2 regions of the Paenibacillus campi genome follow, and region 2 is predicted to be linked to the other one. Evidence: riboswitches for the same ligand, from Rfam matches in the RefSeq annotation. Region 2 holds a riboswitch; the other holds the start of a gene.
What was found. Region 2 has a riboswitch for thiamine pyrophosphate ahead of tenA (thiaminase II). Riboswitches for the same ligand answer to the same signal wherever they lie in the genome.
Positions count from the first base shown of each region.

Region 1: linked by a shared signal. The riboswitch ahead of U1I11_RS14770 (ABC transporter substrate-binding protein) and the one ahead of tenA (thiaminase II) in region 2 are both predicted to bind thiamine pyrophosphate.

Region 1 is NZ_JAXSQZ010000006.1:8,238-15,914, forward strand. Features, by position in the region: gene U1I11_RS14755 (hypothetical protein) at 1-1,289, opposite strand, end outside; gene U1I11_RS14760 (aspartyl-phosphate phosphatase Spo0E family protein) at 1,646-1,846, opposite strand; gene U1I11_RS14765 (pyridoxamine 5'-phosphate oxidase family protein) at 2,350-2,766, opposite strand; TPP riboswitch at 2,919-3,028, shown strand; gene U1I11_RS14770 (ABC transporter substrate-binding protein) at 3,193-4,173, shown strand; gene U1I11_RS14775 (MTH1187 family thiamine-binding protein) at 4,358-4,648, shown strand; gene U1I11_RS14780 (ABC transporter permease) at 4,648-5,430, shown strand; gene U1I11_RS14785 (ABC transporter ATP-binding protein) at 5,432-6,292, shown strand; gene U1I11_RS14790 (TatD family hydrolase) at 6,289-7,074, shown strand; gene U1I11_RS14795 (MDR family MFS transporter) at 7,319-7,677, shown strand, end outside.
Region 2 is NZ_JAXSQZ010000006.1:176,962-184,638, reverse strand. Features, by position in the region: gene U1I11_RS15465 (S-layer homology domain-containing protein) at 1-3, shown strand, start outside; gene U1I11_RS15460 (S-layer homology domain-containing protein) at 67-4,059, shown strand; TPP riboswitch at 4,186-4,288, shown strand; gene tenA (thiaminase II) at 4,407-5,111, shown strand; gene U1I11_RS15450 (ECF transporter S component) at 5,108-5,710, shown strand; gene U1I11_RS15445 (ABC transporter ATP-binding protein) at 5,688-7,628, shown strand; gene U1I11_RS15440 (energy-coupling factor transporter transmembrane component T family protein) at 7,625-7,677, shown strand, end outside.

The DNA.
Region 1 (7,677 bases), 170 kb from region 2:
GCATGATGCATCTGCCCGTTCGTATTGCGACTACCAGACAGACCGCCGATCATCAGCCGCTCGCTCATCCATGCTTTTGCCGTACATAGATGGCGATTATGCCCCGGCAGATCGCGTTCACACAGCTCACGGAACCGATGGGTGACAAAGCGCTCCCCTCCCCACGAACGAAGCTGTGCCCGTGTCTGCTCTTGCATGTCTACTCCAACTAGCGCAATCAGCGGATTATGACTCGTTTCGCAATTGACACGGGTGAGATGGCGATGTGACTCGCCAAGCGCCAAATAGAGCAGCACACCGATCGAACTATGCTCAGTAATATCATTTTCATAGCTACGTGCAAACGGGCCACAAATATTTTCAAGTACGGGATGGTAAAAATCCGCAATATCCTGCCACAACCCATGTTCCAGCGCTAGCCCGATGCTGCGAAACGATGCTGTGCGTCCGTACGTCCGCCACATGCCCAGCACCGTCAGATCGACGCCATAATATGTGCTGGAATTAAATTCGGCAAATGAATGCAGCTCCATATAATCGTTATGTAACGCAATCGCACCTTGTTCGGCATGATCGATCCATTCCGCCTGTCCATAGCGATGTCCATAATAATGCGTGATAAACAGATGCATCAGCTCAATATTCGTATTGGTCGGAATCGATTGCGTACGATACCGTTCCAGCGATGTCGCTACCGTTAGCTTCATCGCCTCATCGATACGTTGCACGAGTTCCAACGACAAATCCGCTTCAAAATGCGCTAATATGACCGCAAATGTCGAGGCGATAAATTCACGCCAATTCGGATCAAAGCTTTCCCATACGCGCGGAAACACTTCATCGGTCGCCTGCCGAAACCGTTGTGCCAACTCCTCATTATCGGTCAGCCCGCTATATTGTGCAAAACGTCGATACACTTCATCCAGCGCATCTGAACCGGCATAAGCAAATCCAGGCGAAAAGCTGCCCCATGCGGTATAGCCCGCTGGCGGCAACGGACGTTCCAGCGCTGTGTTGAATGTGCCATCATACAGTTCACCTGGCTGTCGAAACTGCATATTCAGCACCTGTCCGATCATTTCGCTCGCTACCTTACACTCGTCCGCACCGCCGCGCAGCAGCAATCCGAGCGCATAATGGGCGCTTTCCCGTGTATCGTGCAAACCGTGCTCGCCCCAGATTAGCGCTGTCTTAGCATCATAACGAGCGTCTAACTCCTGCATCGCTTGCTGTATCAAAAATTGCTTATCCGGTGACATCGATAGGATGAGATCGTGATCGTTCGTCATGCGTATCGTCCTTTCTGCATTCAAATGAATGATTCACAGTATGCTGTATGGACGCTGCTGCTGGCAATAAACTTGTTTTCGCCTATAAACCATATCCCCGCTAACACAATCGGGCAATGGCAAGCAGGCACTTTTTAAGGATGTTAGCTGAATATTCGCTCATCTTGCACATGTACGCACTAACTGTACGTTAAACATCATTCATTTGAAAATTTAAGCCGCTTCGATTCCTTTTTTTAAAATAGGCAGCATACTATAAATGAGAATAAGCCAAGCTACCAAACACAAAAAAGCGCCCTATCCGGCAAGCTGCCGATCGGACGCCTGTATATTGATCTCGCTGCTAACATGAGCGCTTAAGAGAAACAGTCTTCGCCAAGATTAGGCGACAATTTTTTGTTTTTACGCTGTTTATGATGCAGATAGGAATCCATAATTCGATCCAGTTGCTCAGACTGATCGATTACGCGGTGGTCGCAAATGCCATGCTCGGCAGCCATCTGATTCAATATCCGGCGCTCCTGCTCGATTTGTTGCTCCATCTTTTGCAGATCCAAAGGAAACCACCTCCCGTCGATTAACCCTTCCGGCATCCATAGGCTACGCTGGCAAGCGAAACAGCTTCAGCTATGGACAAAACTCCGTATGGCAACGGCATCGCCTATGCCGGTAGGATTGCTCCATCCCGCACCGCTGCGATGTCCTGCTATAAAAAATAGTCATGTGCTCTTTGCGCTATACAATCATGACGAGCCACATGCTTAATAACTAAAATTTGTAGCTTTATATTCGTTATACCTTAATTGCACAACTTGTTTCAAGTTCCTTCAGTCCCTATTTTATCCTGATAATGGAAGCAAAAACTGACAAAAAATCCGTTTTGCGCATTCACTTTTCATCCCGTAATATTACAAAATTCGATAACGAATAAACGTGCATTCCGGCGCAAACCCGGTCAAATAAAGCAAAAAGCGAACCCTGGCAACGATGCCGTAGGTTCGCTTATAGTGTATCAGATCACGCTGATTTTGTCGGATGACTGCCTGGTCAATGACTTGGCTTAACCTGCCCATGTTTGACGATTGCCGTCTTGATCGATATATTCGATCGATTGCGGTGTAATATCGAGCACGACATAATCCGGATCATCCGGGCCATCCAGCCACTTTTTGAACTCGTCTTTCCAGACGCGTTGCTTCAGCTCACTGTCACTGGACACTTTGCAGGTCGCTTCGATCTGTACGACTTCTTCATTGCCGCCTTTTTCGTAGCCAAGCAGCAAATAGCAATTCGGGTTTTGTTCCAATTCTTCTACTTTATGTGTTTTGCGGTCCGTGGCAAGATGAATTTGTAATCCATCATTGTATACTGCCATATAACGGACACGCGGCTTATTGTTCTCCACTGTGCCAAATGAGCAAAACGGATTGTTCGACAGGGCTTTGATGATTGCTTGTTCTGTAGTTGCTGTACTCATGATCAAGCTCCTTTCGCAGTTCAAATCAAAATGGGATATTATGTCTCCATTCGTTACATACCCGCTCTGTTCCAAGCTGAACCGCTCACTCGTCCTGCTCGCCTGCTGGACAGTAGATGCCAGCTCGTCTATAATTACACCTAGAAAAAGCGCATAACGTGTGGGGAGCTGGAGGAAGCCGGCTGAGAGTGTATTGAATGAATACAGACCCTTATGACCTGATCTGGATAATGCCAGCGTAGGAAGCAGCACATGCCATGTATGTAAGCTCATATATGAACCTATGTCGTCCCGATCCGGGGCGCTTTTTTCATTTATACAGATCGTTGACTGACAAATGGGGTTAGGACGAAGGGAGAAATAACAGAAATGAGAAAAATCGGAACGACGCTTGGCATGCTGCTCATGGCAGCCGCACTACTCGTCATGACAGCATGCGCTCAAAAAGATACGACCACATCTTCCACCGCCGCTAACGGCAACACAACACCAGCGCTTAAAAATGTACAGGTCGTACTAGATTGGACGCCCAATACGAACCATACCGGTCTGTATGTCGCCCAGCAAATGGGATATTACCGGGATGCCGGTCTGAATGTAGACATAATCCAGCCGGGTCAGGGCGGCGCGGATACGCTTGTAGCGTCAGGCAAAGTACCGTTTGGCATTAGCTACCAGGAGAGCGTTACGCAAGCGCGTGTACAAGGCGTACCGCTCGTCTCGATCGCAGCGGTCATTCAGCATAATACGTCCGGTTTTGCCGCACCGGTCGATCGCGGTATCAAAACGCCCAAAGATATGGAAGGCAAAGCGTATGGCGCATGGGGCTCTCCGATAGAAGAAGCGGTCATGAAGTCGATTATGGATACCGATGGCGGCGATGTGAGCAAAGTGAAAAGCGTTAATATCGGGGATGCAGACTATTTTACCGCCGTCAAAAAAGGGATTGATTTCGCCTGGATTTATTACGGTTGGACTGGTATCGAAGCGAAGCTGCGCGGCGAACCGCTCGATATGCTGTACGTCAAAGATTACTCGCCAAGCCTCGACTATTACACACCGGTAATCGTCACCAATGAGCAGCAAATTCAACAAAACCCGGAGTTGGTGAAAGCGTTTATGAGCGCGACTGCCAAAGGTTATGAATACGCGATCGCCAATCCCGACAAAGCTGCCGACATCTTGACCAAAGCGGTGCCTGATCTCGATCCCAAACTGGTGCAAGCGAGCCAGGAATGGCTGTCGCCACGCTATCAAGATGATGCATCCCAGTGGGGATTGCAAAAAGAACAAGTTTGGACAGGTTATGCCGACTGGATGTACAAACAGAAACTGCTGGAAAAACCGCTCGATGCTAGCAAAGCGTTTACGAATGAGTTTCTGCCTGCTGCGCAGGGGAGTAAGTAATTTAGAAGTAATTTAATTGTAGCAACCCACTCTGCTCGTTCGTTCGTAAATTCTAGTGCGAGCTGGGAGTTCATTCCTTATTCCGTACCGAAGTGGAGGATGCTTTCCCGCCTACACTATGCATACAAGCATTAATGTACTGATAACTATCATTCGCTGACTATCATTCAAGGAGGTCGTACACATGGCTAACACACTGCTTAGCATTCAAGTGATCCCCAAAACACAGCCGGGTGAGCATGCCTACGATTATGTAGATGCTGCCATTGCAGTCATTCAATCGTCCGGTGTGAAATATGAAGTTCATCCGCTCGAAACGACGATGGAAGGCGAGCTGTCAGAGCTGCTTGAGATCGTTCGGCAGATGCATGAGGCGCTTGTGGAGAAGGGCAGCCCTAGCATCATTTCACAGATCAAAATTGCGCACAGTCCGGACGGCATTAGCATGGACGGCTTGACCGAGAAATATCGCTAATGTCCATACGTGACTGGTGGAAAGGCATATGGCCGCCCTTAGGGGCGGTCGTTTTGTTCCTGCTCATCTGGCAGGCGGCGACATCGCTGTTTCGGATCGAGGACTGGATTCTCCCCAGCCCGGCACGAATCGTGATCGAAGCGAGCAGCAGCTATGATCGCTTGCTTGGGCATACATGGGCAACATTACAATTGACGTTGGAAGGTTTTGGCATCGGGGTGTTAATCGGCTTAGTCGTGGCAGGCATACTGCATATCGTGCCATTTTTACGGCGGGCACTGTATCCGCTGCTTATTTTGAGTCAAAATATTCCGGTCATCGCGCTCGGGCCGCTGCTCATTATCTGGTTCGGCTTTGGCATCATGTCCAAGCTGATCGTCATTGTACTCGTCTGCTTTTTCCCGATTACGGTCGCAGCGCTCGGTGGGCTTGCTAGTACAGATCGGACGATGCTCAATTATATGGAGATGATCGGGGCGACACGCCGACAAATCTTTTGGAAGCTGGAATTGCCGTACAGTTTGCCGGCTGTCTTTTCCGGGCTACGTATTGCAGCGACCTACAGCATTATGGGCGCAATTATTGCAGAATGGATTAGCAGTGATCGAGGACTTGGGTATTATATGATATTGCAGCAATCCGCCTTTCGCACCGACCGTATGTTTGTGGCGATTTTAATCGTGATCGCACTTAGTCTAATTATGTTTTCGCTGATCGTGCTGCTGGAGCATTGGTGCATTCGCTGGCAACGAACGAATCATAGCGCACAAGGAGGACAATGACATGAACGATCCCAATCGCTCCACCGCTCATCCGTCCCCAGTATCAAACAGCGGTTTCACTAATCTGGTTGTATCCGATCTCCCGCCACTGGACGCGCCTTTTTTGGAGCTGCGACAACTGCGCAAAACATTTGGCAAAGGCAAAAAACAGCTGCATGTCATGGAAAATATCTCGCTTACCGTACAAGAGGGCGAGTTTGTATCGATTATCGGGCCATCCGGCTCTGGCAAAAGCACATTGCTGCAAATGATCGGCGGTGTAGTGCTGCCCGATGACGGCGATATTGTGCTGCAAGGCACACGCATCAATGGGCAAAAAGGGCGCGCTGGTTATATGCCGCAACAACCTGCACTGTTTCCGTGGCGTACGATTGAGCAAAATGTAGTGCTCGCCCGCGAAACTGCCGGGCTGCCGCAACGTGAATCGTTACAACTGGCGCGGACGTGGCTGGATAAAGTAGGCTTAAGCGAATTCAGGCAAGCGTATCCGCATACGCTATCCGGCGGTATGCAGCAGCGGGTCGCTTTTCTACGCGCATTGCTCGGGCCGCAATCGCTGCTCTGTCTGGATGAGCCGTTTAGTGCGCTGGATGCGTTTACCCGCAGTGAAATGCAAAGCTGGTTGCTGCGCATCTGGGAGGACAATCGACGCTCGGTCGTCTTTATTACACATCATATTGAAGAAGCATTGCTGCTGTCTGATACGATCTATGTACTGTCCAATCGTCCTGCCACTGTACTGGAACGAATCGAGGTGCCGTTTGAGCGACCACGGCGTGAGCAATTGGTCGATACGCCATCCTTTATCGCGCTGCGCAGACGGCTGACCGAGCTGCTTCGCGCCGAGGTGAGTGGACGATGACATGGATCGATACGCATATTCATCTCGATCAATATGACGATCATGACGTACGTTCTATTATGCGCGAGCTGCCACGTTTTGGGCTGGATACGCTTATTGCCGTATCGATGAATCGGGAGTCATGTCAACGCACCGAGTCGCTGGCACGCGCTTATCCGGGCATCATCAGACCGGCATATGGCTATCATCCGGAACAGCCGCTGCCATCCGCTCAGCAAATGAAGCTGTTGCTGGATTGGATCGAAGCACGAATCGACAAAGCGATCGCGATCGGTGAAGTCGGTCTTCCGTATTATCGGCGGCAGGAGCTAGCTACCACAGGCAATACCATTTACGAGCAAGGTTATATCGATCTGTTGGAGCAGCATTTGCAACTGGCAGCACGCTATGATAAGCCGGTCGTGCTGCATGCCGTCTATGATGATGCTGATATCGTATGCGAGCTACTGGAACAGCATCGCATTACACGCGCTCACTTTCATTGGTTTAAAGGCGCGGCGGCGCAAGTGGAGCGGCTAGCACGCAGCGGATATTATATTTCGTTTACGCCAGATATTGCGTATGAACCGGAAATTCGCCAGCTTGCCGCTATGTATCCGCGTGAGCTGGTGATGACCGAAACAGATGGGCCGTGGCGGTTCGAAGGGCAGTTTGCCGGACAGCCGACAGTGCCAGGCATGGTGCGGGATGTATGCCGTGCGTGGGCGCATATTCAAGGGTTAGAGGAAGCAGATGCCGCCCGGCAATTGTATAATAATGCACGCAAACTGTATCGGTTATAAGCTTATATACGTTAGTAGAGCTGCTAACATACCAGCTCCACGCCATACTGTCCCAATACGCTAGCTGGCTCTTGATGAGCGATAATGACAGACGGACAGCATCCGCTAACGGTAGCTTGCTGCCGCTGCGTTATTTTGCCACTTGACCGAATCGGGCGAACCGGATACGATATTGAACGCATTCATTTGGCGTTATTTGCCATTCATAGCTCAAGTCCAATACAGAAAGAAGGAAACCGCTTCGATGTCCAAGCAAACGAACCGCTCGATGGTAACGGTAGGCTTGCTAGCTGCCCTGTTCATCGGGGCGCTCGATTCAACCGTTGTCAGTACCGCTTCACCACGCATTATTGATTCACTTGGCGGGCTCAGCCTAATTAGCTGGATTTTCTCCGTCTATACATTAACGACCTGTATCGCGACCCCAATCTTCGGCAAGCTTGGTGATCTGTACGGACGGCGGCTCGTATTTGCGATTGGGCTCGGTCTGTTCGTCGTCGGCTCGATGCTGTGCGGATTGGCGGACTCGATGACCGAACTAATCTGGTACCGCGCCTTGCAAGGGATTGGTGCCGGTGCGCTCACACCGGTTACATTTACGAT
Region 2 (7,677 bases):
TAAACGTTCATGGGTGGCTGCTATAACATTGGCTGAGTTTAGTTTGCGAGAAGGGTAGGATTATGCATGAACAAACAGACAACCCGCGCGCTGAAAGTAGCGGCAGCATTGCTCGTTGCGATGCCAGCCGCTCCATTTCCACTAGCCGCAGAAGCGGCACAGGCGACGCAAGTACAAGCTATTTCAACTGTACAAGGACAAACATTAACAGATATCGATGAGCTGTCTACTATACAACAAGAGCAGCTGCATCGCGCGCTGGCGGTTGGGCTAATTCAAAGTGCGCCGGATGGGCATTTTCGCCCACAGGCATCGTTAAGCAGGCAGGAACTTGCCGCATTGCTCGTGCAGGCGCTCCATTTGCCTGTATTACAGCACCAGTCATCTTTTCGCGATGTATCGCAATCGGCATGGAGCGCACCGGCGATTGCAGCGGTCAAACAGGCAGGTTTGATGCAAGGCGATCGTGACGGACGATTCCGTCCTTATGATTCGGTGACCGTTCAGGAATTGATTGCGCTGGCGGTGCGCACTTCCCAAGTTAAGCCGGTCGTCGCTGCCGATACGAAACTGCCGCAGCAGTGGAGCGGTGCGAGTGTATGGGCAGAGCCAGCATTGCTCGCGGCATCTCAACATCAGCTGTTAAGTGAGTTCAGCGGCACATTGTCGCCCAAAGCAGCCGTCAAGCGTGCGGATGCGGTCAGCATTTTGCTATCGGCATTATTTCCGCAGGGGCGTGCTGTCACTGTACAGACCGTCGCGGACAAGCATATACAGCTGAACGGCATCACATATGAAATCGGTCAAACGGTAACAGGGTTGCTGAATGATCGTAATAGCGCGGCATTGGCAGGAGCGCAGCTAACATTTGAGCGTAGCGGACGTACGATCACGTCGGTACGTTCGTTGCAACTGAACGCCGCCGGTCATGCCGCAGCTGCAAATCAATCGGAATTTAGCGGCAATATGCAGCTGGATGCGGGCAATACGGTCATTGATGGCGATGTGACGGTGGCAGGCGATTATACATCATTGCTAAATGCGCACATTAAAGGCAAGCTGATGATCAGCGAGCATGTCGCCAATGATTTTTATTCCGCAGGACTTCAAGTAGAAGGAACGACGATCGTTAAAGGTGGGGATGATAATACCGTCGTATTTAACAGCGCCGTATTAAACGATGTGAATGTGAGCAAACAGGATGTACACATCGTACTGGATGCCAATTCGGTCGTATCTACCGTTAATGTGAATACAGATGCCAATATTGAAGCTGGCTCGGTATTGCCGCTCGTCAATATTAACAACGGAGCGAGCAATGTAAAGCTGCAAGGTAATGTAACGAATCTCAATGTGACGAACAACCAATCGACACAGCTGACTGGCACCAGCTCTATTGCGCAACTGAATGTGAGCGGAACCGGCTCGCTAGCACTCGGTACGACAGGTACGGTACAGACGTTACAAGTCACCAATCCGGCGGCATTGGTCAGTGTAGGCGTTGCCGCTCAAGTCGGTAATGTGTCATTGGCGAACGGGGTAGCGAGCAATAATGTGAGCGGGATAACGACGACAACCGGTTCGCCGGGCACGACGAACGGCCCGGTCAGCTCTGGTTCTTCCGGCACTAGCAATCGTACGCCGCTCGTCACGGCAGCGATTACGGATATCGTCGCCACTGAGAAAACGAACGATCAGGTGATCGAATTAAACGATCATTTTAATGATCCTGACGGCGATTTGCTCGTCTATGCCACATCATCATCCAAATCAACGGTTGCCAAAACATCGGTAAGTGGAAGCAAACTGGCGGTTAGCCTGCTGTCTGCAGGCACGTCTACCATTACGATTGCTGCCAATGATGGCAGAGGCAAACGGGTAAATGCTACGTTTAAAGTGACCGTGAATGGCAATCCGATAAGTACGAACGCCGCCGATCAGACGCTCACATTGGAGCAGCCTGGCGTAGCGCTGACGCTAAGTGATTATTTTACCGATCCCGAGCAAGGGACGCTAACGTATGACGCCACTGTAGATCAACCGAGCCTCGTTAAGCTGACACTGAACAATAGCGGTCAATTGCAACTCGACCCATTGCAAGTCGGTACCGCTACCGTAACAGTAACGGCAAAGGACAACGCGATTACCGATGATGGCATACCAGGACAGGCGACGATCACATTCCAAGTGAACGTGTTGCCGGTTCCTAACCATAAGCCTGTTGCTACGCCATTGTTGCCTATAACGGTAACGGTGCGTGGTGACGATGAAATCGTTGATCTGGGCTATACGTTTACCGATCCGGATGGCGATCCGCTACAACTGTCCGCTGTTTCCAATGATACCGGCATCGCCAGTACGACATTAAGCGGTCATCAGCTTGCCGTGCATGCGGTCAAAGCAGGAGTTACGCAAATTGCGATCACGGCAAAAGACGGACGCGGCGGTCAAACGGTCGTCGACTTGACGGTGACAGTATTGCCAGCGCCCAATCGTAGCCCGGTTGTGGCGAACATACCACAAGCAGCAACGCTCATTATAGGGCGAGCGGCAACGACCGTCGAGCTGTCCACTTTATTCTCTGACCCGGATGATGATGTGCTGACGTATGAAGCGGTGACAGCAGATGTGTATGCAGTACAGACTTCGATCAGTGCCAGCACGCTGAGCATTACAGCCGCAACCGCAGGCAATACAACGATTAAAGTGTACGCACGCGATGGACGCGGCGGTGAGATTACGACGAATATTCCGGTGACGGTATTGGAAGATGCTACGATCGCCTTCATTCCGAAGCAGATCGTTAATCTGAACAAGCCGCCCGTATGGTTCGGACTGTTGCCGTATTTGCAAAATCTCGACATCGATTCGGTCAGTGTAACGGCGGATACGTATGATCATGCTACAGCTACCGTATCAGGCAAAAATGCCCGTATTTTGCTCACGCCGCTCCAGATCGGTGACACGACCGTCACATTTGACGTTTATGACAAATACGGTCGTCGCAACAGTTCTTCATTCGCTTTGCAAGTCGTCAAAATCAACCATGCGCCAACCGTTGTCGCTTCCATCTCGGAGCAAATGCTTACCCCAGGCGTGACGATGGATCGCGACTATGATCTGGGTCAATTGTTTAGCGATGAGGATGGCGATACGCTGACGTATACGTTCACATCAAGCAATCCGAATGTGACTAACGCCTCAATCAACGGCAATACGCTCACACTCAAAGCAGGCACGATCAATGGTGCATCCGATGTGGTCATTACCGCTGATGATGGTGCAGGTGGAACGGTACAATATACGCTAAAAGTGCATAATGCGCTGCTGGTGAACGCAGCGGTCATTACGGTCAATTTGAAATACGGCATCCAGGCGATCGACTACGATCTATCCGATCTGTTCCCAGGTCAGACCTCATTCACGACGTATATGGGCACTGCCAATTCAACCTTTACCGGCCCGACGGCATTAAACGGTACGTCGCTGTCATTGACTTCGCTGCCGGTTATGCAGTGGGTCGTCGGTGCAGACGGACGTGCTGCCGTATTTACGGTCAAGCAAGACCCGATCACGACGAAAGATATGTATTTCTCACAATATGTAGAAGGTTCGAACGGACGGATCGCACTGCTGATGAATACGAGTTCGGCTACTAGCACAACTAAAGATTACAGCCTCACCTTTTATAAATGGATGAAACAAACGAATACGATTAGCAGCTTTACGCTCCCGTTATTGTACGACGGCAGTTCGCAAGGCATGAACTATATCGTAATTAACTCGACGTTTTACGACTTTTTTGATATTACGAACGCCGCTTATTTTAACGATGAAGCGATGATGTACTCGCCAAACGATTACAATTTGACCGGTATCGTGCTGAAGCGTGGCAATACCGTGCTGGATGTGCTTGGTGATCCGACTTCGCAAACTCCGATCCTGCCAAACGGCGGTACGATTTTGCGCAAAGACGGCATCGGTTATGGTTCCAATCCGTTTCATGTAGCGTATGAGTGGAATAAGTATCCAAAAGACACGTATCAATTTATAAAATAGACCGCTTTCCATTGCATTGACAGTTGTGCCGCTTGACATACTGAATCTCGCTGTGTAGAGTAAAAGGCAATTAAACAGCCTTACCGCCAGCCGCTACGATTGCGCCTGGTGCAAGGTTTATACGAGAAAGACCACTAGGGGAGCCATATACTGGCTGAGACGAAATTGCTTCGGACCCTTGGAACCTGATCTAGTTCGTACTAGCGTAGGAAAGTGGAGCTTGTGCAGGGATAGCATCATGTATGCCGTTTATACTGCCGCTCCATTTGGGGCGGCTTTTTTGCGTACCCCTTTAGCTCAGGGAGGCTCTTTCCGCATACTTTTATTGGCAAAGGAGCGAGGAAATGATGCGATTTTCACAGGAAATTAGAGCGGCAGCCGATCCGGTATTTGAGGCGATTTACAATCATCCTTTTGTGCGGGGCATTGCCGACGGCAAGTTGCAGCCGGAACAGCTTATGCATTATGTAAAACAGGATTTTGAATATTTAAATGCCTTTATGCGCATTTACGGCATGGCAATCGCCAAATGTCAGCATCGTGACGATATGGCGATGTTTAACGAGCAGATCGGTTTTGTGCTGCATAGTGAAATTCACCCACACAACAATTTTTGCCAAGTTGCAGGGGTGCCGTATGAGCAATTGCAAGGTTATCCACTTGCACCGTCAGCGCACAATTATATTCGTCATATGCTGACGGCAGCGCAAGAGGGCGATTTGGGCGATATTTTGGCGGTGTTGCTGCCATGCCCGTGGACGTACTGGGAAATCGGTAAACGGCTGCTGGAAGAAGTGCAGCCGGATGCATCGCATCCGTTTTACGAGTGGATCGACTTTTATGGCAATCGCACCGATACGATTACCGCTCGTTTTTGCCAGCGACTGGACGAGCTTGCCGAGCGGACGACGGCGGAGCATCGGGAGCGGATGAAGCGGCATTTTATTTTGAGTTGTCAGTATGAATATTTGTTTTGGGAGATGGCGTATACGCTGGAAGATTGGCCGGTACCGCTCGACGATGATAACGCTGTGGAGGTGACACACGTATGAATCGGACGTGGAATATGAAGGAGGTCGTGCTCGCGGTTATTTTATCCGTAGCATGTGGGGTCGTGTATCTCGGCTGGTCAACGCTGTGGATTCCGATCTCGGCATTGGTCGGGCCGGTTGGAGCGGGCTTTATGTTTGGCATCTGGGTTATCGCCAGCCCGATTGTCGCTTATATTATTCGCAAGCCTGGCGCGGCGTTGATCGCTGAAGTGGCGGCGGCGGCGGTCGAGATGCTGACAGGTAGCCATTTTGGACTGTCGGCGTTATTGATCGGCATATTCCAAGGTTTGGGCGCCGAGCTGGCGTTTGCGATATTCGGTTATCGCCGTTTTAATGTATGGACATTAATGCTGTCCGGCGCGCTGGCAGCGGTTGGTAGTATGATCTATAGCGTTATTGCGAACGGGATGGGCTATTACACGTTAACGATGTTCTGGCTGACGCTAGGCATTCAAGTCGTAAGCGGTATCGTGCTGGGCGGACTGCTCGCCCAAATCGTCGTCGAAGCGCTGGCGCGCACCGGTGTGTTAAATTCATACGAGCTGATGAAAGCGCGCCGCAGAAAAGGAACAGGCAATGGTCTTCCAACCGGTTCCTAAGCAGACCTATCTTGGCTGCGATCATCTGTCAGTACGCTTTTACAGTCAGGAGCGCCCGGTATTGCAGCAGCTTAGCCTAACGATCCGGCAAGGCGAAAAGGTGCTCATTCTCGGCCCGAGCGGCAGCGGTAAATCAACGCTGCTATCGGTATTGGCAGGCATTATTCCGCAGCATGTTGAAGCGGAGCTAGAAGGGCATGTACAAAGCCAGCCCGCATGTGGCGTCATGTTCCAAGACCCGGATTCGCAATTTTGTATGCTGCGCGTAGACGAGGAAATTGCCTTCAGTCTGGAAAATCGCTCGATTCCGCGCGCACAGATGGAGCCGCTAATCGAGCGGGCGATGGAGCAGGTCGGACTGCATATTCCGCGTCAAACGCCGATCGAAACGCTATCCGGTGGGATGAAGCAGCGGCTCGCACTGGCGTGTTTGCTCGCATTAGAGCCGGAGGTGCTGTTTTTCGACGAGCCGACCGCCCAGCTTGATCCTGTTAGTCGTAATGATGTTTTTAAGTTATTACACCAGCTTAGTAATAAAGGGCACCATACGATGATTGTCGTAGAGCATGTGCTGGACGGATGTATCGAATGGATGGATCGGGTCATATTGTTAGATCGTAATGGTCGCTTGCTTGCGGACGGTTCGCCCGCTGAGATCATCGCCAATTATCGCCAGGAGATGGAGCGAGCGGGTGTATGGCTGCCACGGTTGTTCCCATATCGCTGGGAAGACGTGCGCCGCAATCCTGCTCATCCGCTGGCAGTGGAATTGACCGAGCAGCTACAGCAACGTCTGGAACGGCGAAATGGGCAAGCAGGCGCTAAGGCAGACATAGACATGTTATCAACGACCATGACTACAATGCTAGCAACGTCTGACGAGCATATACCGACCGGCGCTAAGCCAGACAGAGCAACGACGCGAATAATCGCAACGCCAGCAACGTCGGATGAGCATCATTCGACTGGCGCTACAGCTCTATTTGAACGCACACCGATTCAGTCGAGCGATGATAAGCAAGTAGCTAAAACGGATGGAGTAGCTGCAAATGCGATACATGCTGCGCAAGCTGTACAAACGGACAGCACGGCGCCATCGATTGGGCATACCGAGTATGCTGCAACCGACACTTACTCGTCCGCAAGCGATAAACTACCCGCTTTACTGCAAACGGATCAGCTAACGATCGGCTATGGACGTCAAGCGATTATGCACGGGTTACATGTACACATCCCTGCCGGTCAATGGGTGGCGATCGTAGGCGAGAACGGCAGTGGCAAAAGCACATTTTTGAAAAGTTTACTGCGCCTCGTGCCCGCGCTGTCCGGTACTGTGCGTTTGCATAATAAAGAGCTGCGCAAATGGCATGATCGCGAGCTGTATGCCCGCGCAGGCTTTGTGTTCCAAAATCCGGAGCTGCAATTTGTGACCGATACGGTATACGATGAAGTCGCTTTTGGCGGGCGGCAACGTGGATGGGATGAGCAGCAGCTACAGCAGCGAACATTGCAATTGCTGCGTGAATTTGGATTGGAGCATTTACGAGACGAACATCCATTTGCACTTAGTCTTGGGCAAAAGCGTCGACTGAGCGTGGCGACGATGCTGCTGTTTGATCAGGAGTTGTTGCTGCTAGATGAGCCTACATTTGGTCAGGATGCGCGTACAGCAGCAGAACTGATCGGTCGGCTGCATCGCCGTCAGCAAGCGGGCACGACGATCGTGATGGTGACGCATGATATGGAGTTGGTCGATCGGTATGCGGATCGGGTACTGCTATTTCAAGCTGGTGACATCGCCTATGATGGCGATCCACCAGGCTTGTTTTTGAACGGAACATTGCTGCAACAGAGCGCGATCGAAGCGCCGCTACCATACCGTCTCCATTTGGAACGAAAGGGGCTGCATCAGCTATGAAAAGCAATGGTTCATGGTTGTCCACACTCAATCCGTCCGGCAAGCTGAT